One region of the Streptomyces sp. NPDC127114 genome, then DNA from elsewhere that is predicted to be linked to it. Evidence: predicted binding sites of a transcription regulator. Region 1 holds the regulator's gene; the other holds the start of a gene.
The links. Region 1 encodes HrcA, which represses chaperone genes, less so after heat shock. Its sites were predicted from a motif close to TTNGCACTCNGNNNNNCNGAGTGCNAA; they were not measured.
Positions count from the first base shown of each region.

Region 2: groL (chaperonin GroEL) is a predicted target of HrcA. The motif match lies at 1,948-1,974, and genes of this name have one in related genera.

Region 1 covers NZ_JBHXTJ010000007.1:237,417-246,535, forward strand. The annotation lists gene ACFVGS_RS10445 (DUF3097 domain-containing protein) at 533-1,336, opposite strand; gene ACFVGS_RS10450 (MBL fold metallo-hydrolase) at 1,420-2,142, opposite strand; gene hrcA (heat-inducible transcriptional repressor HrcA) at 2,290-3,309, shown strand; gene dnaJ (molecular chaperone DnaJ) at 3,310-4,446, shown strand; gene ACFVGS_RS10465 (nitronate monooxygenase) at 4,578-5,666, shown strand; gene ACFVGS_RS10470 (16S rRNA (uracil(1498)-N(3))-methyltransferase) at 5,663-6,406, shown strand; gene ACFVGS_RS10475 (histidine triad nucleotide-binding protein) at 6,513-6,872, shown strand; gene ACFVGS_RS10480 (ribonuclease Z) at 6,902-7,804, shown strand; gene ACFVGS_RS10485 (adenosine deaminase) at 7,839-8,843, shown strand.
Region 2 covers NZ_JBHXTJ010000016.1:12,779-21,897, reverse strand. The annotation lists gene thrC (threonine synthase) at 1-912, shown strand, start outside; gene ACFVGS_RS18230 (MoaD/ThiS family protein) at 936-1,214, shown strand; gene ACFVGS_RS18225 (cold-shock protein) at 1,614-1,817, shown strand; gene groL (chaperonin GroEL) at 2,138-3,760, shown strand; gene ACFVGS_RS18215 (carboxypeptidase-like regulatory domain-containing protein) at 3,852-5,507, opposite strand; gene ACFVGS_RS18210 (hypothetical protein) at 5,497-7,140, opposite strand; gene ACFVGS_RS18205 (SRPBCC family protein) at 7,411-7,917, shown strand; gene ACFVGS_RS18200 (hypothetical protein) at 7,905-8,039, opposite strand; gene ACFVGS_RS18195 (hypothetical protein) at 8,036-8,416, opposite strand; gene ACFVGS_RS18190 (deoxyxylulose-5-phosphate synthase) at 8,683-9,012, opposite strand; gene ACFVGS_RS18185 (VOC family protein) at 9,097-9,119, shown strand, end outside.

The sequences.
Region 1 (9,119 bases):
GCCGGCGCCCGTCCGCCGGGCCCGCGCCGTATCCCATCCTCCGTGTGGGCATTCGTCCCGCTGGGGCGGGACGGGTGGGCACACGGGACGGCGCCCTTGGCGGGCGCCTCCGCCTTCTGCACCTGCCCGCACCACCAGGGCGCCGCGCCCTACGGGTGACCGTCCAGGCGCGGGGGCCTAGGCCCGGCAAGGGGCGCCGTCCCGTTGTGCCCACCCGTCCCGCCCTGCGGGACGAATGCCCACAACGGGGGGCGGTGGGCGCTGGCCCGGGCGGGTGGGCACCGCCTTGCGGGGTGGTGGTCTGCGACGGAGGGTGGCGGCGGCGTCGCCCGGGCACGGGGCTGCACGCCCTGCAGGACGGATGCCCACAACGGGGGGTGGCGGTGGCGTCGCCCGGGCACGGGGTTGCACGCCTGCAGGACGGATGCCCACAACGGGGGGCGGTGGGCGTCGCCCGGGCAGGTGGGCACCGCATTGCGGGGTGGTGGTCCGCGACGGGTGCTGCCCGGGGGCTGACGGGGGCTGCCCGGGGCTAGGGGGTCGTGACGAAGTCGATCAGTTCTTCCACGTGGCCCAGGAGTTCCGGTTCCAGGTCCTTGTAGGAGGTCACCTTCGACAGGATGTGCTGCCAGGCGGCGCCCGTGTTCTCCGGCCAGCCGAGAGCGCGGCAGACGCCGGTCTTCCAGTCCTGGCCGCGGGGGACGGTGGGCCAGGCGGGGATGCCGAGGGAGGCGGGCTTCACGGCCTGCCAGACGTCGATGTAGGGGTGGCCGACGACCAGGACGTCGGGCGAGGTGACCCGCGCGGCGATCCGGGACTCCTTGGAGCCCGTCACCAGGTGGTCGACCAGGACGCCCAGCCGGGCGTCCGGCCCCGGGGCGAACTCGGCCACGATCGCCGGGAGGTCGTCGACGCCCTCCAGGTACTCCACCACCACGCCCTCGATGCGCAGGTCGTCGCCCCAGACCCGTTCCACCAGCTCCGCGTCGTGCCGGCCCTCCACGTAGATGCGGCCCGCACGGGCGATCCGGGCCCGGGCGCCCGGGACGGCGATCGAGCCGGAGGCGGTACGGGCGGGGCGCGCCGGTGCCGGGCGCGAGGGGCGGACCAGGGTGACCGTGCGGCCCTCCAGGAGGAAGCCGCGCGGTTCCATCGGGAAGACCCGGTGCTTGCCGAAGCGGTCCTCCAGGGTCACCGTGCCCGCCTCGCAGCGGATCACCGCCCCGCAGAAGCCCGTCGTCACCTCCTCGACCACCAGGTCACGGTCCGCCGGGACCTCCGGGACGGGCGCCGAACGCTTCCACGGCGGCGTCAGGTCGGGGTTGTAGCTCCGCATGGGCTCGATTCTGTCCGGTCAGGCGGCGGAAGCGCAGGCGAGGGGGCGTCAGATCCCCTCTGTCGCCCGGCATTCGGGCGACGTTACGACACCTCGAAGCGGCGTGCCAGCTCATCCCGCTGGCGTCGCACGAAGTCAGCGTCCACCACCGCGCCGTGCCCCGGCACGTACACCGCGTCCTCGCCGCCCAGGGACAGCAGACGGTCGAGGGCGGCCGGCCAGCGCGACGGGATCGCGTCCGGCCCCGCCTGGGGCTCGCCCGACTCCTCCACCAGGTCCCCGCAGAAGACGATCTCGCGCTCCCCGGACACGAGCAGGGCCAGATCGTGACCCGAGTGGCCCGGACCGACGTTCGCGAGAAGGACCTGGCGACCGCCCAGGTCGAGGGTCCACTCGCCGGTCACGGTGTGCCGCGGCGCCACCAGGACCTCGGCGGCCTCCGCCGCGGCCCCCTCGTCCACCCCCTGCCGTACCGCGTCCTCGCGCAGCGCCTCGCGGTCCCGCGGCAGCAGCGTGTCCATGCCCACCGCCCCGAAGACCTCGGCGCCTGCGAACACCGCCGTGCCGAGCACATGGTCGAAATGGGGGTGACTCAGTGCGACATGCGTCACCCTCCGGCCGCCCGTGAGCGCCGCCACCTGCGACCGCAGCTCGGCGCCCTGCGCGAGCGTGGCGCCCGTGTCGTACAGCAGGACCGCGTCCCGCCCGATGACCAGGCCCGACGTGGCGTCCCAGCCCGCCAGCCGGCACCTCCCCACGCCGTTCCCGAGCCGTTCCCACCCGTACGCTTCCCAGTCCAAGTCCATGGCGTGACGCTAACCGCTCCGAGCCCGCCTCCTTGCCAGGAGCGACGTGGGCCGCCGTACACTGGCCGGGGGATTCCTGGCACTCGAACAGGGCGAGTGCCAAAACCGGAGCAACCGGAACCGGATCGACAGCTGGAGGTGCGCACGATGCTCAGCGAACGCAGGCTCGAGGTGCTGCGCGCCATCGTCCAGGACTACGTCGGGACGGAGGAGCCGGTCGGCTCGAAGGCGCTCACCGAGCGGCACAAGCTGGGTGTCTCGCCCGCCACCGTCCGCAACGACATGGCGGTCCTCGAGGAGGAGGGCTACATCGCCCAGCCCCACACCAGCGCCGGACGCATCCCCACCGACAAGGGCTACCGGCTGTTCGTCGACCGGCTGGCCGGCGTCAAGCCCCTGTCGACGCCCGAGCGGCGGGCGATCCACAACTTCCTCGACGGAGCCGTCGACCTCGACGACGTCGTCGGCCGCACGGTCCGGCTGCTCGCGCAGCTGACCCGGCAGGTCGCCGTCGTGCAGTACCCCTCGCTGACCCGTTCGACGGTCAGGCACGTGGAACTGCTGTCGCTGGCGCCCGCCCGGCTGATGCTGGTGCTGATCACCGACACCGGCCGGGTCGAGCAGCGGGTCGTCGACTGCCCGGCACCCTTCGGCGAGACCTCCCTCGCCGATCTGCGGGCCCGGCTCAACAGCCGCGTCGTCGGCCGCCGCTTCGCGGACGTGCCGCAGCTGGTGCAGGACCTGCCCGAGTCCTTCGAGGACATCGAGGACCGCGGCACGGTCTCGACCGTGCTCGCGACCCTGCTCGAAACCCTGGTGGAGGAGCAGGAGGAGCGGCTGGTGATCGGCGGAACCGCCAATCTGACCCGCTTCGGACATGACTTCCCCCTCACGATCAGGCCCGTCCTGGAGGCTCTTGAGGAGCACGTGGTGCTCCTCAAGCTCCTCGGCGAGGCCAAGGAATCCGGCATGACCGTACGCATCGGGCACGAGAACGGCCACGAGGGCCTGACCTCCACGTCCGTCGTCTCGGTCGGCTACGGTTCCGGCGGCGAGGCAGTCGCCAAACTCGGCGTGGTCGGACCGACCCGCATGGACTACCCCGGAACGATGGGAGCGGTACGCGCAGTGGCACGTTACGTCGGACAGATCCTGGCGGAGTCGTAAGTGGCCACGGACTACTACGCCGTACTCGGCGTGCGCCGAGACGCGTCCCAGGACGAGATCAAGAAGGCCTTCCGCCGGCTCGCCCGTGAGCTTCACCCGGACGTGAACCCGGACCCGAAGACGCAGGAGCGGTTCAAGGAGATCAACGCCGCCTACGAGGTGTTGTCGGACCCGCAGAAGAAGCAGGTCTACGACCTCGGCGGCGACCCGCTCTCCTCGTCCGGCGGCGGCGGGGCCGGCGGCTTCGGCGCGGGCGGCTTCGGCAACTTCTCGGACATCATGGACGCCTTCTTCGGTACGGCGTCCCAGCGCGGCCCGCGCTCGCGTACCCGGCGCGGCCAGGACGCGATGATCCGCCTGGAGGTCACCCTCGACGAGGCCGCCTTCGGCACCACCAAGGACATCCAGGTCGACACGGCCGTCGTCTGCACCACCTGCTCCGGAGAGGGCGCCGCGCCCGGCACCTCCGCGCAGACCTGTGACATGTGCCGCGGCCGCGGTGAGGTCTCCCAGGTCACGCGGTCCTTCCTCGGCCAGGTCATGACCTCCCGCCCCTGCCCGCAGTGCCAGGGCTTCGGCACCGTCGTCCCGACCCCGTGCCCCGAGTGCGCGGGCGACGGCCGGGTCCGTTCCCGCCGCACGCTCACGGTCAAGATCCCGGCAGGTGTCGACAACGGCACCCGGATCCAGCTGGCGGGCGAGGGCGAGGTCGGCCCGGGCGGCGGCCCGGCCGGCGACCTGTACGTCGAGATCCACGAGACCCCGCACGAGGTCTTCCAGCGGCGCGGCGACGACCTGCACTGCACCGTCACGCTCCCGATGACGGCGGCCGCCCTCGGCACGAAGGTGCAGCTCCAGACGCTCGACGGTCCGGAGGACGTCGACATCCGTCCGGGCACCCAGTCCGGCCAGTCGATCCCGCTGCACGGCCGCGGTGTCACCCACCTCCGCGGCAACGGCCGGGGCGACCTGATCGTCCACGTCGAGGTCCAGACCCCGACGAAGCTCGACCCGGAGCAGGAGCGCCTTCTGCGCGAGCTGTCGAAGCTCCGCGGCGAGGAGCGCCCCCAGGGTCAGTTCCAGCCCGGTCAGCAGGGGCTGTTCTCGCGGCTGAAGGACGCGTTCAACGGGCGGTAGTCGCGCTGCCGGGGGTCGGGGATCGCCCCCCGGGCCAGCTGAGCCGAGGACGTGAGCGACGGGCGTCCCGCACTGGTGCGGGGCGCCCGTCGTGTTTCGGCCCGGCCGTGGCGGCATGACACGATGCCTGCATGTCCACCGCACTGAACGATCTCTCGCGTTTCCCGATCGTGCAGGCCCCCATGGCGGGTGGCGCCTCCTGTCCCGAGCTCGTCGGTGCCGTGTGCGAGGCCGGGGCGCTCGGGTTCCTGGCCGGCGGGTACAAGACCGCCGGCGGGCTCTACCAGGAGATCAAGCAGGTCCGCGGACTCACCGCACGGCCCTTCGGGGTCAACCTCTTCATGCCGCCGGGCGGGCTGCCCGCCGACCGGGCCGCCGTCGAGGTGTACGGACACCAGCTGGCCGGCGAGTCCGGCTGGTACGAGACCGCGCTCGGCGATCCCGACCAGGGCCGTGACGACGCGTACGACGCCAAGCTGGCGATCCTGCTCGACGACCCCGTGCCCGTCGTCTCGTTCACCTTCGGCTGCCCCGATCGTGACGCGCTCGACGCCTTCACCCGGGCCGGTACGTTCACGATCGTCACCGTCACGTCCGTCGAGGAGGCCCGGACCGCCGAGCGGGCCGGCGCGGACGCCGTCTGCGTGCAGGGCGTCGAGGCGGGCGGGCACCAGGGCACCCACCGCGACGACCCGGCCGCCGGGCCCGGCGACGCCGGCGGCGGCCGGGGGCTGCTCGCGCTGCTGACCGAGGTCCGCGAACACGTCCGGCTGCCGATCGTCGCGACCGGCGGCATCATGCGCGGCCGGCAGATAGCCGCCGCCCTCGCGGCGGGCGCCGACGCCGCCCAGCTCGGCACCGCGTTCCTCGTCTGCCCCGAGTCCGGCGCGCATCCGCTGCACAAGCGGGCCATGACCGACCCGCTGTTCACCCACACCGAGCTCACCCGGGCCTTCTCCGGTCGGCCGGCGCGCGGTCTGGTGAACCGTTTCCTGCGCGAGCACGGGCCGTACGCCCCCGCCGCCTACCCCGAGGTCCACCACCTCACCGCCCCGCTGCGCAAGGCCGCCGCGACCGCCGGGGACCCGCAGGGCATGGCCCTGTGGGCCGGGCAGGGCCACCGCCTCGCCCGCGAGCTGCCGGCCGGCCGGCTCGTCGAGGTGCTGGCCGCCGAGCTCACCACCGCGCTCAACGATCTCGTCCAGAGGAACCAGACATGACCGCACCCGTCTTCGTCGTCGACACCGTCCCCGCCCCCGGAGGTTTCCTCCTCGACGGGCCCGAGGGCCGGCACGCCGTGTCCGTGAAGCGGCTGCGCGCCGGGGAGGAGCTGGTGCTCACCGACGGCCGGGGCGGCTGGGCCGAGTGCGTGGTCGCCGCCGCCGAGGGCAAGGACCAGCTGACGGTCGAGGTGACCGCCGTCCACGAGGAGCCCGGGCCCGCGCCCCGCGTGACCGTCGTCCAGGCCCTCCCCAAGGGGGACCGCGGCGAGCTGGCCGTCGAGACCATGACGGAGACGGGCGTCGACGCGATCGTGCCGTGGGCCGCGTCGCGCTGCATCACCCAGTGGAAGGGCGACCGCGGCCTGAAGGCCCTCGCGAAGTGGCGGGCGACCGCCCGCGAGGCGGGCAAGCAGTCGCGTCGCACCCGCTTCCCCGAGGTCGCGGAGCTCATGACGGGCAAGCAGGTCGCCGCGTTCCTCGCGGAGGCCGACTTCGCCGCCGTCCTGCACGAGGACCGCGACCACCCGAGCGGCGCCCTGGCGACCGCCGAACTGCCCGCGACGGGCTCGATCGTCCTCGTCGTCGGACCCGAAGGCGGCGTCTCCCCGGAGGAGTTGGCGCTGTTCGAGGAGGCCGGCGCCAGGCCGTACCGCCTTGGGCCGAGTGTTCTGCGCACCTCCACGGCGGGCACGGCGGCCGCGGCGCTCGTCCTCGGGCGGACCGGTCGCTGGTCGTGAGCGACGCCGCCCGGACGTGGCCGGGACGGTGGTCCTGAGCACTGTCCGACCGCACCGATAGCATGCGCGTGTACGGATGATCGACGGAGGCGAGGAGGCCCGGGCCATGGCCGGAGAGCCGCAGAGCGACTGCCTGTTCTGCAAGATCGCGGAGGGGGACGTCCCGGCGACGATCGTGCGCGCGACGGAGACGACCGTCGCGTTCCGCGACATCAACCCGCAGGCGCCGACGCACGTCCTCGTCATCCCGCGCCTGCACTACCCGGACGCCGCCTCCCTCGCCGCCGCCGCGCCGACCGTGGCCGCCGACATACTGCGTGAGGCCGGCGAGGTCGCGGCGCAGGAGAAGGTCGACGGCAGCGGGTTCCGGATCGTGTTCAACACGGGCACCGGCGCCGGTCAGACCGTCTTCCACGCCCACGCGCACGTTCTCGGCGGCCGTGGCCTCAACTGGCCGCCCGGGTAACCCGGACGGACCGGACGGAGTCAGAACCCTTGTCCGTACGCGAACTGGTCGTCCTCGGCACGGCCAGCCAGGTCCCGACCCGGCACCGCAACCACAACGGCTATCTGCTGCGCTGGGACGGCCACGGCATCCTCTTCGACCCCGGTGAGGGCACGCAGCGGCAGATGCTCAGGGCCGGGGTCGCGGCGCACGACCTGAACCGGATCTGCGTCACGCACTTCCACGGCGACCACTCGCTCGGCCTGGCCGGGGTGATCCAGCGGATCAACCTCGACCAGGTGCCGCACCAGGTCACCGCGCACTACCCGGCGAGCGGGCAGCGCTTCTTCGAGCGGCTGCGGTACGCGACGGCCTATCGCGAGACGGTGAAGCTGACCGAGGCGCCGGTGGCGGCCGACGGGCCGCTGGCCGTCACCGGCGCGTTCACGCTCGACGCGCGCCGGCTGTCCCACCCCGTGGAGTCGTACGGCTACCGGCTGACCGAGCCCGACGGGCGCCGCATCATGCCCGAGCGGCTGGCCGCGCACGGCATCGCGGGCCCCGACGTGGGTCGGCTCCAGCGGGAGGGCGTCCTGAACGGCGTCACGCTGGAGGACGTGAGCGAGGTGCGGCGCGGGCAGCGGTTCGCGTTCGTCATGGACACCCGGCTGTGCGACGGGGTGTACGCGCTCGCCGAGGGCGCGGACATGCTCGTCATCGAGTCGACCTTCCTCGACGAGGACGTCCAGCTCGCCGTGGACCACGGGCACCTGACGGCCGGCCAGGCCGCGGCGGTGGCCCGGGACGCGGGCGTGCGGCACCTCGTCCTGACGCACTTCTCGCAGCGGTACGCGGACCCTGAGGAGTTCGAGCGGCAGGCGCGGGCCGCCGGGTTCGAGGGGGAGCTGAGCATCGCGCAGGACCTGATGAGGGTCCCCGTACCGAAGAGATAGCCCCCCGTACCACCGCACAGACAGACCGGGAACCATGCCTGTACCCAAGGCCGAACTGCACCTCCACATCGAAGGCACCCTCGAACCAGAGCTCGCGTTCGCGCTCGCCGCGCGCAACGGCGTGACGCTGCCGTACGCCGACACGGCGGCGCTGCGCGAGGCCTACCGCTTCAGCGACCTGCAGTCCTTCCTGGACCTGTACTACAGCGTGCTGGCGGTGCTGCGCACCGCGGACGACTTCACGGAACTCGCCGACGCGTACCTGGCGCGGGCGGCGCAGCAGGGCGTGCGGCACGCCGAGATCTTCTTCGACCCGCAGGCGCACATCGCGCGGGGCGTGCCGATGGGCGTGGTCGTGGAGGGGCTCGGCGCGGCGCTCGACCGCGCGGAGGAGCGGCACGGGATCTCCACCCGGCTCATCATGTGCTTCCTGCGCGACGAGCCGGCCGAGTCGGCGATGGCCACGCTGGACGCCGCGAAGCCGTATCTCGACCGCATCACCGGGGTCGGCCTGGACTCCGCGGAGGTCGGGCATCCGCCGGCGAAGTTCCGCGAGGTGTACGCGGAGGCCGCGCGGCTCGGTCTGCGGCGGGTCGCCCACGCGGGCGAGGAAGGCCCGGCGGAGTACATCCGCGAGGCGCTCGACGTGCTGGGCGTCGAGCGCGTCGACCACGGCCTGCGCTGCCTGGAGGACCCGTCGCTGGTCGAGCGCCTGGTCCGCGAGCGGGTGCCGCTGACGCTGTGTCCGTTGTCGAACGTGCGGCTGCGGGCGGTCGACGTGCTCGAGTCGCACCCGCTGCGGTCGATGCTGGAGGCCGGGCTCGTGGCGACGGTCAACTCCGACGATCCGGCGTACTTCGGCGGTTACGCGGGCGACAACTTCGACGCGGTGCGCGAGGCGTTGGGGCTCGGGCCCGAGGACCTGAGGACGCTCGCTCGGAACTCGTTCCTGGCGTCCTTCCTGGAGGACGACGAGGTGCGGCGGGAGCGGTACCTGGCGGAGGTCGAGGCGTACGAGTTCGGCGCGGGCGGAGCGTAGGCGCAAGCGGGGGGGCGGAGGCGGGGCGCCTGCGGCGGGCCATTCCCCACCCCGCCCCTTCCCGAACCGGGGCTCCGCCCCGGACCCCGCGCCTCAAGCGCCGGCGGGGCTGGATGTGGCCCGTGGGGTGGGCGTAGCGGCGGGGCGGCGCAGGTGGGGCGCGGGGCTGAACGGGGCTGGGCTCCAGTCCCGGCGCCTCGGGCGCCTGGCGGGGGTGGGCGCCTGAGCCGGGGCTCCGCCTCGGGCGCCGTGCCTCAAGCGTCGGCGGGGCTGGAT
Region 2 (9,119 bases), on a different contig from region 1:
AAGGACCGGGTCGTCGCCCAGGCCATCGAGGCCGCCCGCGCCTTCGGCTTCACCACCCTCTCCTGCTCCTCCACCGGCAACCTGGCCGGCGCCGTCGGCGCCGCCGCCGCCCGGGCCGGCTTCCGCTCCTGCGTGTTCATCCCGCACGACCTGGAGCAGGGCAAGGTCGTCATGGCCGGCGTGTACGGCGGCGACCTCGTCGCCATCGAGGGCAACTACGACGACGTGAACCGCTTCTGCTCGGAGCTCATCGGCGACCCGCTCGGCGAGGGCTGGGGCTTCGTCAACGTCAACCTCCGTCCGTACTACGGCGAGGGCTCGAAGACGCTCGCGTACGAGATCTGCGAGCAGCTCGGCTGGGTCATCCCGGACCAGCTGGTCATCCCGATCGCCTCCGGCTCCCAGCTCACGAAGATCGACAAGGGTCTGCAGGAGCTCGTCAAGCTCGGTCTGGTCGAGGACAAGCCGTACAAGATCTTCGGTGCCCAGGCCGAGGGCTGCTCCCCGGTGTCGGCCGCCTTCAAGGCCGGCCACGACGTGGTGCGCCCCCAGAAGCCGAACACCATCGCCAAGTCGCTGGCCATCGGCAACCCGGCCGACGGCCCGTACGTCCTCGACATCGCGCGCCGCACGGGCGGCGCCGTGGAGGACGTGAACGACGAGCAGGTCGTCGACGCGATCAAGGTCCTCGCCCGTACCGAGGGCATCTTCGCCGAGACGGCGGGCGGCGTGACCGTCGGCGTGACGCGCAAGCTCGTCGAGAACGGTCTGCTCGACCCCACGCTGACCACGGTCGTCCTCAACACCGGCGACGGCCTCAAGACCCTGGACGCCGTGGCCGACAGCTCGCAGGCGACCGCCACCATCCGCCCGAGCCTGGACGCGTTCCGCGACGCGGGCCTGGCCCACTGAATCCGAGAGGTACGAAGACAGCCATGGCCGTGAACGTCCGCATCCCCACCATCCTCCGCACCTACACGGGCGGCCAGGCCGAGGTGCCCGCCGAGGGCGCGACCCTCGCCGAGGTCATCGCCGACCTGGAGAAGAACCACACCGGCATCGCCGCCCGCGTCCTGGACGACCAGGGCAAGCTGCGCCGCTTCGTCAACGTGTACGTGAACGACGACGACGTGCGCTTCGAGCAGGGCCTGGAGACGGCGACGCCGGACGGCGCGGGCGTCTCGATCATCCCGGCGGTCGCCGGCGGCTGCTGAGCCCTACCCGCGGGTACCTGAGATATCTGAATTGCCCCTTCCGCGAGAGAAAGCGGAAGGGGCAATTCTGCATGGTTGAGCGCGGTAGAGTTGGGGAAGTCCCCTCCGCTGCTCATGCCAGACGCATATGAGAATGCGTCTGCGCACGACAAGAAGCAGCCAAAGTGCCCGTGCCTTGTGTACCTTCTGCGCTTTTTGCCGGGCCCGACTTGTCCCGTAATCCTGGGGATTCTCCCCAATTCCCCTTTCCGGGCTGCCCAGAATTCTCGTCCGATTGACCTGTTGCAGAGGGCAGTTGGGCAGATACATTCAGCCGCGGTCGACGCGTTCCGGCGCAGGGTCTGACCCGGGTCCGCGAAGTGCGGTCCCGCGCAAGGGCCAGTAATAGGGGAGTTAGGCATGGCTCAGGGCACCGTCAAGTGGTTCAACGCGGAGAAGGGCTACGGCTTCATCGCGGTCGACGGTGGTGCGGATGTTTTCGTCCACTACAGCGCGATCCAGATGGACGGGTACCGCACCCTCGAAGAGGGTCAGCGGGTCGAGTTCGAGATCTCGCAGGGCCAGAAGGGTCCGCAGGCGGACATGGTCAAGCTCGCCGTCTGAGCGCGGCGCGATCGGCCACCGACGCACTTCCGTCGAGGGGCCCGCATCCTGACCGGGATGCGGGCCCCTCGCGCGTTCCCGTGCGGGCCGGGAGCGGGGTACCCCAGGGGTGCTCGATCTGCGGGAGTCGCTTGCACTCTCCTAGGGCGAGTGCTAATCATTGGCGTTAGCACTCTGAAGGTGAGAGTGCTTACGAGGATCGGGCAGACGAGGTCGCGGACCGAGTGGGGAAGGAACCACGAGGAGCGCGGGCCGTCCGTCGCGGGCGTCGGCGCGGTCCAGGAGCGTTATCCACCCCATGTCCGGGAGGACCACTTCACATGGCCAAGATCATCGCGTTCGACGAGGAGGCCCGGCGCGGTCTCGAGCGCGGCATGAACCAGCTCGCTGACGCCGTCAAGGTCACCCTCGGCCCCAAGGGCCGCAACGTCGTCCTCGAGAAGAAGTGGGGCGCCCCCACGATCACCAACGATGGTGTCTCCATCGCCAAGGAAATCGAGCTCGAGGACCCGTACGAGAAGATCGGCGCCGAGCTGGTCAAGGAAGTCGCCAAGAAGACGGACGACGTCGCCGGCGACGGTACGACCACCGCCACCGTCCTCGCCCAGGCCCTGGTCCGTGAGGGCCTCCGCAACGTTGCCGCCGGCGCCAACCCCATGGCCCTGAAGCGCGGCATCGAGAAGGCCGTCGAGGCCGTCTCCGGTGCGCTGCTCGACCAGGCCAAGGAGGTCGAGACCAAGGAGCAGATCGCCTCCACCGCCTCCATCTCCGCCGCCGACACCCAGATCGGCGAGCTCATCGCCGAGGCCATGGACAAGGTCGGCAAGGAAGGCGTCATCACCGTCGAGGAGTCCCAGACCTTCGGTCTGGAGCTGGAGCTCACCGAGGGCATGCGCTTCGACAAGGGCTACATCTCGGCGTACTTCGCGACCGACATGGAGCGCATGGAGGCCGCGCTCGAGGACCCGTACATCCTCATCGTCAACTCCAAGGTCTCCTCGGTGAAGGACCTGCTCCCGCTCCTCGAGAAGGTCATGCAGTCGGGCAAGCCGCTGCTGATCATCGCCGAGGACGTCGAGGGCGAGGCCCTGTCGACCCTGGTCGTCAACAAGATCCGCGGCACCTTCAAGTCCGTCGCCGTCAAGGCCCCGGGCTTCGGCGACCGCCGCAAGGCCATGCTGAACGACATCGCCATCCTCACCGGCGGCACGGTCATCTCCGAGGAGGTCGGCCTCAAGCTCGAGAACGCCGGCCTGGACCTGCTGGGCCGCGCCCGCAAGGTCGTCATCACCAAGGACGAGACCACCATCGTCGACGGTGCCGGTGACAGCGAGCAGGTCGCGGGTCGCGTGAACCAGATCCGCGCCGAGATCGAGAACTCCGACTCGGACTACGACCGCGAGAAGCTCCAGGAGCGCCTGGCGAAGCTCGCCGGTGGCGTCGCCGTCATCAAGGCCGGTGCCGCGACCGAGGTCGAGCTGAAGGAGCGCAAGCACCGCATCGAGGACGCCGTGCGCAACGCGAAGGCGGCCGTCGAGGAGGGCATCGTCGCCGGCGGTGGCGTGGCCCTGCTGCAGGCCTCCTCCGTCTTCGAGAAGCTCGAGCTGGACGGCGACGAGGCCACCGGTGCCAACATCGTCAAGCTGGCCCTGGAGGCCCCGCTGAAGCAGATCGCCGTCAACGGTGGTCTCGAGGGCGGCGTCATCGTCGAGAAGGTGCGCAACCTGCCCGTCGGCCACGGCCTGAACGCCGCGACCGGTGAGTACGTCGACATGATCGCCGAGGGCATCATCGACCCCGCCAAGGTGACCCGTTCCGCGCTGCAGAACGCGTCCTCCATCGCGGCCCTGTTCCTCACCACCGAGGCCGTCATCGCCGACAAGCCGGAGAAGGCCGCCGCGCCGGCCGGCGGCGGCATGCCGGGCGGTGACATGGACTTCTGATCCTGACGGATCGGATCTCCTGAGCAACGCCGATGGGCGGCACCCGAGAGGGTGCCGCCCTTCAGTGTTTCCGGGACTCACGGGAAGAGGCTCAGCGGACGTCGACCCAGTCCTGGCCGCTGAACGTCTGGAAGTGGGTGCCGTCACCGTAGTAGCGGATCTGGTACCAGCCGTCGGCGGTCGCCGTGGTCTTCAGCGAGACCGCGCCCGTCGAGGAGGACTTGCCGGAGGCGACCTGCTTCCAGGTGGTCGTGCCCCACTTCTTGTACCAGATGCTCACCGACTGCGAGCCCAGACCGCGCCAGGCGCCGCTCGTGTACTGCTGGAGCGAGCCCGTGACCGTGATCGTCGAACCCTTGGCGACCGGGTCCGGGGAGGCCTTGAGGCCGGTGACGCGGGTCTCGGTGCGGACGACGTAGAAGGGCTTGCTGACGGACGCCCCGAAGTAGTCGTTCGCGACGTGACGGAGCCGGAACCAGCCGCCCTTGGTCCAGGCGGCGGCGACGAACGGGGTCCGGCCCTCGTTGTGGTTGTAGAAGTCGGTGGAGGCGATCTGCTTCCAGCCGGTCTGCCCGTCCGGGGACTGCTCCAGGACCACCGTCTGCTGGGACGAGGTGGACGTCCAGCTCTGGTACGGGGAGCGCAGCTCGCCGTACACGGTCAGCCGGGCGTCGGTCCCCAGCTTGTAACCGACCACGGAGGTACGGGAGTCGGCGGGCAGCGCCAGCGGCCCGCTCGCGTAGAAGGAGAGGAACGACCCCTCCGACTGGACGGACCACCCCGACGAGTCGGGTCCGGGCGCGGCGACGAGCCGCACGCTGAACCGGCCCTCGGCGTCGGTACGCACGGTCTTCGGGAGACCGCCGCCCAGTCGCGCCGTCAGCGGGACGTCCGCCATCGGGACGCCGTTGGCGGACGGGTCGGTGACCTGGCCGCTGATGGTGACCGTCTCGCCGGACTCCGCGCGGACCTTGTCGGCGGAGGCGGTGACCGTCGGCCGCTTCTCCTCGCCGCTGGTGTACGCGTTGTACGTGGCGGTGCCGTGCACCTGGGCGCTGTCCTCGGTGAACCGCGCCTGGGCCCACGTGTACCGCGACTCCACCGGGACCGGCTCGCCGGCGAACGCGCCGGTCTCACCGGTCACGGCCGACCCGAGCGGCGTGCCCTCGCCGGTGCGCTCGTACGACACGGTACGGCCGGACAGCGGCACCTCGTCGCCCGAGCCGGGCTGGACGCCGAGGAGCGTGCCCTTCGGGTGGAGGTTCCGGTCGGTCCAACTCGGGTTGCCGATGCCGAAGTCGCGCAGCTGCGGCTTCAGCGTGAAGTCGAGCGTGCCCGCGTCGGTGCGCGTGACGGTGTTGCCCAGCGAGTCGGTGGCCGTGACGTCGATCGCGTACCTGCCGAGGGACGGGATGGTGCCGCCGTCCTCGGTGAGCTTGAGCGTGGACGCCTCGGGCAGCGCGAAGGTGCCCCGGGCCGCCGTGTTCTCCTCCAGCGCCGGGATCTCGGCCAGGACGGTGTCGCCCTGCCGGACCTTCGCGGAGACGGAGGTGACGGTCGCCTGCGGCGCGTCGGTCCAGGCGGTCACCTTGAAGGTGCCGCGCTGGGCGTCGTTGGTGAGCGCACGACCGACGCCCACGGGGCTCGCGGCGGGAGCGTCCTCGGCGAAGGCCGGGCCGATCGCCGCGCCCAGGGTGAGCGCGGTGACGAGGGAGACGGCGGAGAGCCGTCGGAGATCAGAGCGCATCGACATAGATCGTCCTCGACTCGCTGTAGAAGTAACCGGCCTTCTCCTGCCAGCCCAGGGCCCACGTGCCGTCGCCGTAGTTGGTGGTGCTGAAGCTGAAGTTGCCGTAGGAGTTGGTCGGGATGTCCTTCTTGGCCCAGTACCAGCTCGGGTCGCCCTTGGGCTTGTAGAAGAGCGTCAGGCGCGCGCCCGGCATGGCCTTCCAGACGCCGTTGACCTTCTGCTGCACCAGACCCTTGACGGTCATGCTGCCGCCGGTGCGCGGACGCGACGGGCTGATGGTGACGTTGACGATCCGGGTCGGGATGCGGGACAGGCGGACCGGGCTGCTCGTCTTGGCGACGAAACGGTCCGTCTCCGGGTGGTAGACCCGGTAGAGGGCGTTCTCGTAGCCCCAGACGTTGAAGTCGTACGCGCAGGCGGAGTTCACCGGCATGGACTTCATCTGGCCCCAGGTGCGCCCGCCGTCCAGGGAGACCTGGAGGGCGACCCAGTCGGGCTTCACGTCGCAGTAGCCGGTGCCCAGCCGGCCGCGCACGTTGAGCTCACCGAACTGGCTGAGCGTCTGCGCGGTCGAGGTGAACGAGAACTGCTGCGGCACCGCGAGCGCGGCCACGTCGATCGGGCGGTTGTTGCCCTCGCCGTAGTACACGGAGGGCCGCAGGCCGGTGTAGGCGTCGATCGTCGAGTACTGGACTCGCGCCAGGTAGGAGAAGGACCCGTCCTGGAGCGAGGTGCCGGAACCGATCTCGTCCCTGAGGGCCTTCTCGTAGGACAGCGGCTGCGTGCCGGTGGTGACCACCGGGGCGCCGCCGAAGCCCTTCCAGCCGTCCTCCGTCAGACGCTCGACGCGGCCGGAGATGGTGACGTCCGTGCCGGCGTTGACGCGGTACCTGCTCGCGTCGGAGGTGATCCGGTACGTGAGCTTCTCGACGCCCACGGCGGGCACCTGGCGCGCGGCGTCCGGGTCGACGTCGGTCGTGGCCTGGACCTCGGCCGTGCCGCCGGTGATCTTCGCGTCCGGCGTGACGGGCAGCGAGAAGGCGCCGTCGGCCACCGTGGTGGCCGTGGCGATCTTCGTCTTCGGCAGGCCGTAGGCGTCCGTCAGGTTCAGCGTGACCTTCACCGAGGTGCCCTCGGCGGCGGGCGTGCGCTCGCCGGTGGCCGGGTTCCAGGTGGTGGCCTTGCCGGCCAGAGTGACGTCCCGCTGGTCGTAGGTGGTGGTCGCGCGGTCGAAGGCGACCGAGGAGACACCGGTGTGCAGCTTGTAGCCGAAGGACCCGCCGGTCCAGCGCGTGACGAGGCCGCCCGGGAGGCGGTACTCGACGGCGAGCGGGTAGTCGCCGAAGGCGGCGCCCTCGGGCAGCCTGATCGGAGCGTCGGTCGTCCAGGCGTAGGTGCCGGTGGCCGAGAGCTCGTCCGTCGAGGCGAGCACGGGCGCGTCCGGGGCGCTGGAGGCGAGGACGCTCACCTTCACCCAGAGCGCGGTGCTCGGCAGCCCTCCGAGGGTCAGCCGGCCGTCGTCCAGGGTGGTCGTCTGCGTGACGGTGGCCGCGTACGCGGCCGGAGCCGCGACGACGGCCGGCAGGGCGACGCCTGCCGAAAGTGCGAATACGGTTGCCGCACGTACCAAGGCATGCGGCAGCGTGCGCGTTGAGCGCATCTGGTGGACCCCCCACAGGTCGGAAGAGCGGCGCGTTGGAAATTCGCAGGCCGCGTGGGAGCACGATAGCGCTTGATGGTTGAACGTGTTCACTGGATTCCCCGTTCGCCCGGGAAGTCCGCCGGGTCCATGCTGAGAAGAGGAGTCGGGAGAGGACCGGGAGAGGATTCGGGACAGCGAATCAGGACCGGGAACCAGGACCGGGAGTCGGCCCCGTTACGGCGCATACGGGAGGATCCGATGATCACGCTGCTGACCACGCCGGCCGACCGCGAGCTGGTCATCACCCGCACCTTCGACGCCCCGGTGGAGCGGGTCTGGGAGGCGTGGACGCGCCCCGAGCACGTACGGAAGTGGTACGGCGTCGCCGCGCTGACCATGTCGGTCTGCGAGATCGACCTGCGCCCGGGCGGAGCGTGGCGCTGGGGCCAGCGCGCCCCCGACGGCCAGGAGATCGTCTTCTCCGGCGTGTACGAGGAGATCGTCCCGGGCGAGCGGCTCGTCTACTCCGAGACCTTCGAGCAGATGCCGGGCGCGGAACCGGTCCGCGTGACCCTGTCCTTCGACGCCACCCCCGACGGCGGCACGGCTCTGACCAGCACGTCCTTCTGGCCGACGACGGAGATCCGCGACCAGGCGCTGGCAGCGGGCATGGAGGCGGGCGTACGGGAGGAGTACGACCGGCTGGCGGAGCACCTGAAGGGGATGGGTCAGGGCGAGGGGCAGGGGCCGGGTCAGGACATGTAGTCCTTGAGCTTGTCGGTGTCGAGGGTGATGTCGACAGGGGCGGGGGCCGGGCTGAGCGTCATGGCGTTGCCTCCTGCCCTCCATCGTGCCCCGCCGTCGGTGCGGACGAGTCGAATCGTCATGTGCGAGTCCGTTCCAGTTCTTGGCGGATGGCGGTTGCCCGGGCGCGGACGAGGGCGGCCGGGAGGAGGGCGCGTCGCGCGGGGGCGGGGGGCTCACCGCGGCAGGGGGCGCAGTGGCCGTCGACGAGGGCGTCGGTGTAGTCGGGGGCGCAGCACTCGGCGCATTCGAGCATGCGGCGGGGTATCCGGTCGCGGCGGATCGGCTCCGGCGGGAGCTTGTCGGTCAGCCGGCGGCGGGCCAGAGCGGCCGGGTGGTGGACGGGGGCCGGCAGGCCGGTGGTCAGGGCGCGTACGACGTCCGATTCCTCGGCGTCGCGGGCGAACCACTCCTCGACGAGTGGAGCGAGGGCGTGGCACTCGGCGTGGGAGAGGGACATGACGGAGTTCGTCCGCCCGAGCGCGGCGAGCAGCACGTACGCCCGTGACCGGGTCGGCCGTCTCGGCTCCCGCGGCACGTCCCCGCGCCGGAACGCCGCCCACCAGGGGTGGTCACGGGGTGTACGAGTGAACCACGTTCGGGTGATCCATCGCCCTTCGTGGCACTCCCGCCCACGCCGCAGATGCCCGGCCCGCTGGATCCGGTTGAGCGCGGTCCGCAGTGCGCACTGCCCGTACGGCAGGTGCTTGGCCAGCGTCTTTACGGTCAGGGTAGTTCGTAGCGCAGCAGCGCCCGGGCCATCGGCTCGCCGGTCCGGCGGGCGTACGCGGTGCGCTCCTTGACCTGGCGCAGGGTGCGGGGCCGCCAGCCGGGGCCGCCGCAGCAGCTCTTGTGGAAGCCGATCCCGGCGTTCAGGACGACGGACAGCGCCCGCCAGGCGTCCCGGTCGCGTCGGCGCGGCGGCTGGAACGCCGAGCCCGCGTGGATCATCACGCGCGCGCAGCGCGGACAGTGCCGCTCGCGCTCCGGCCCGTAACTCTGTTTGTACGAGGCCCGGCACGGGAGGCACACGTACGAGGTCTTCGTGTAGCTCACGCCCCGCAGGGTAAGTGCCGGGGCGGCCGGTCGTCAGCGGGATTTCGCGGCGGGGCGGGGACCGCCGTCCCTAGGCTGGGGATCATGGAGCTCTCCGCGATCACCCT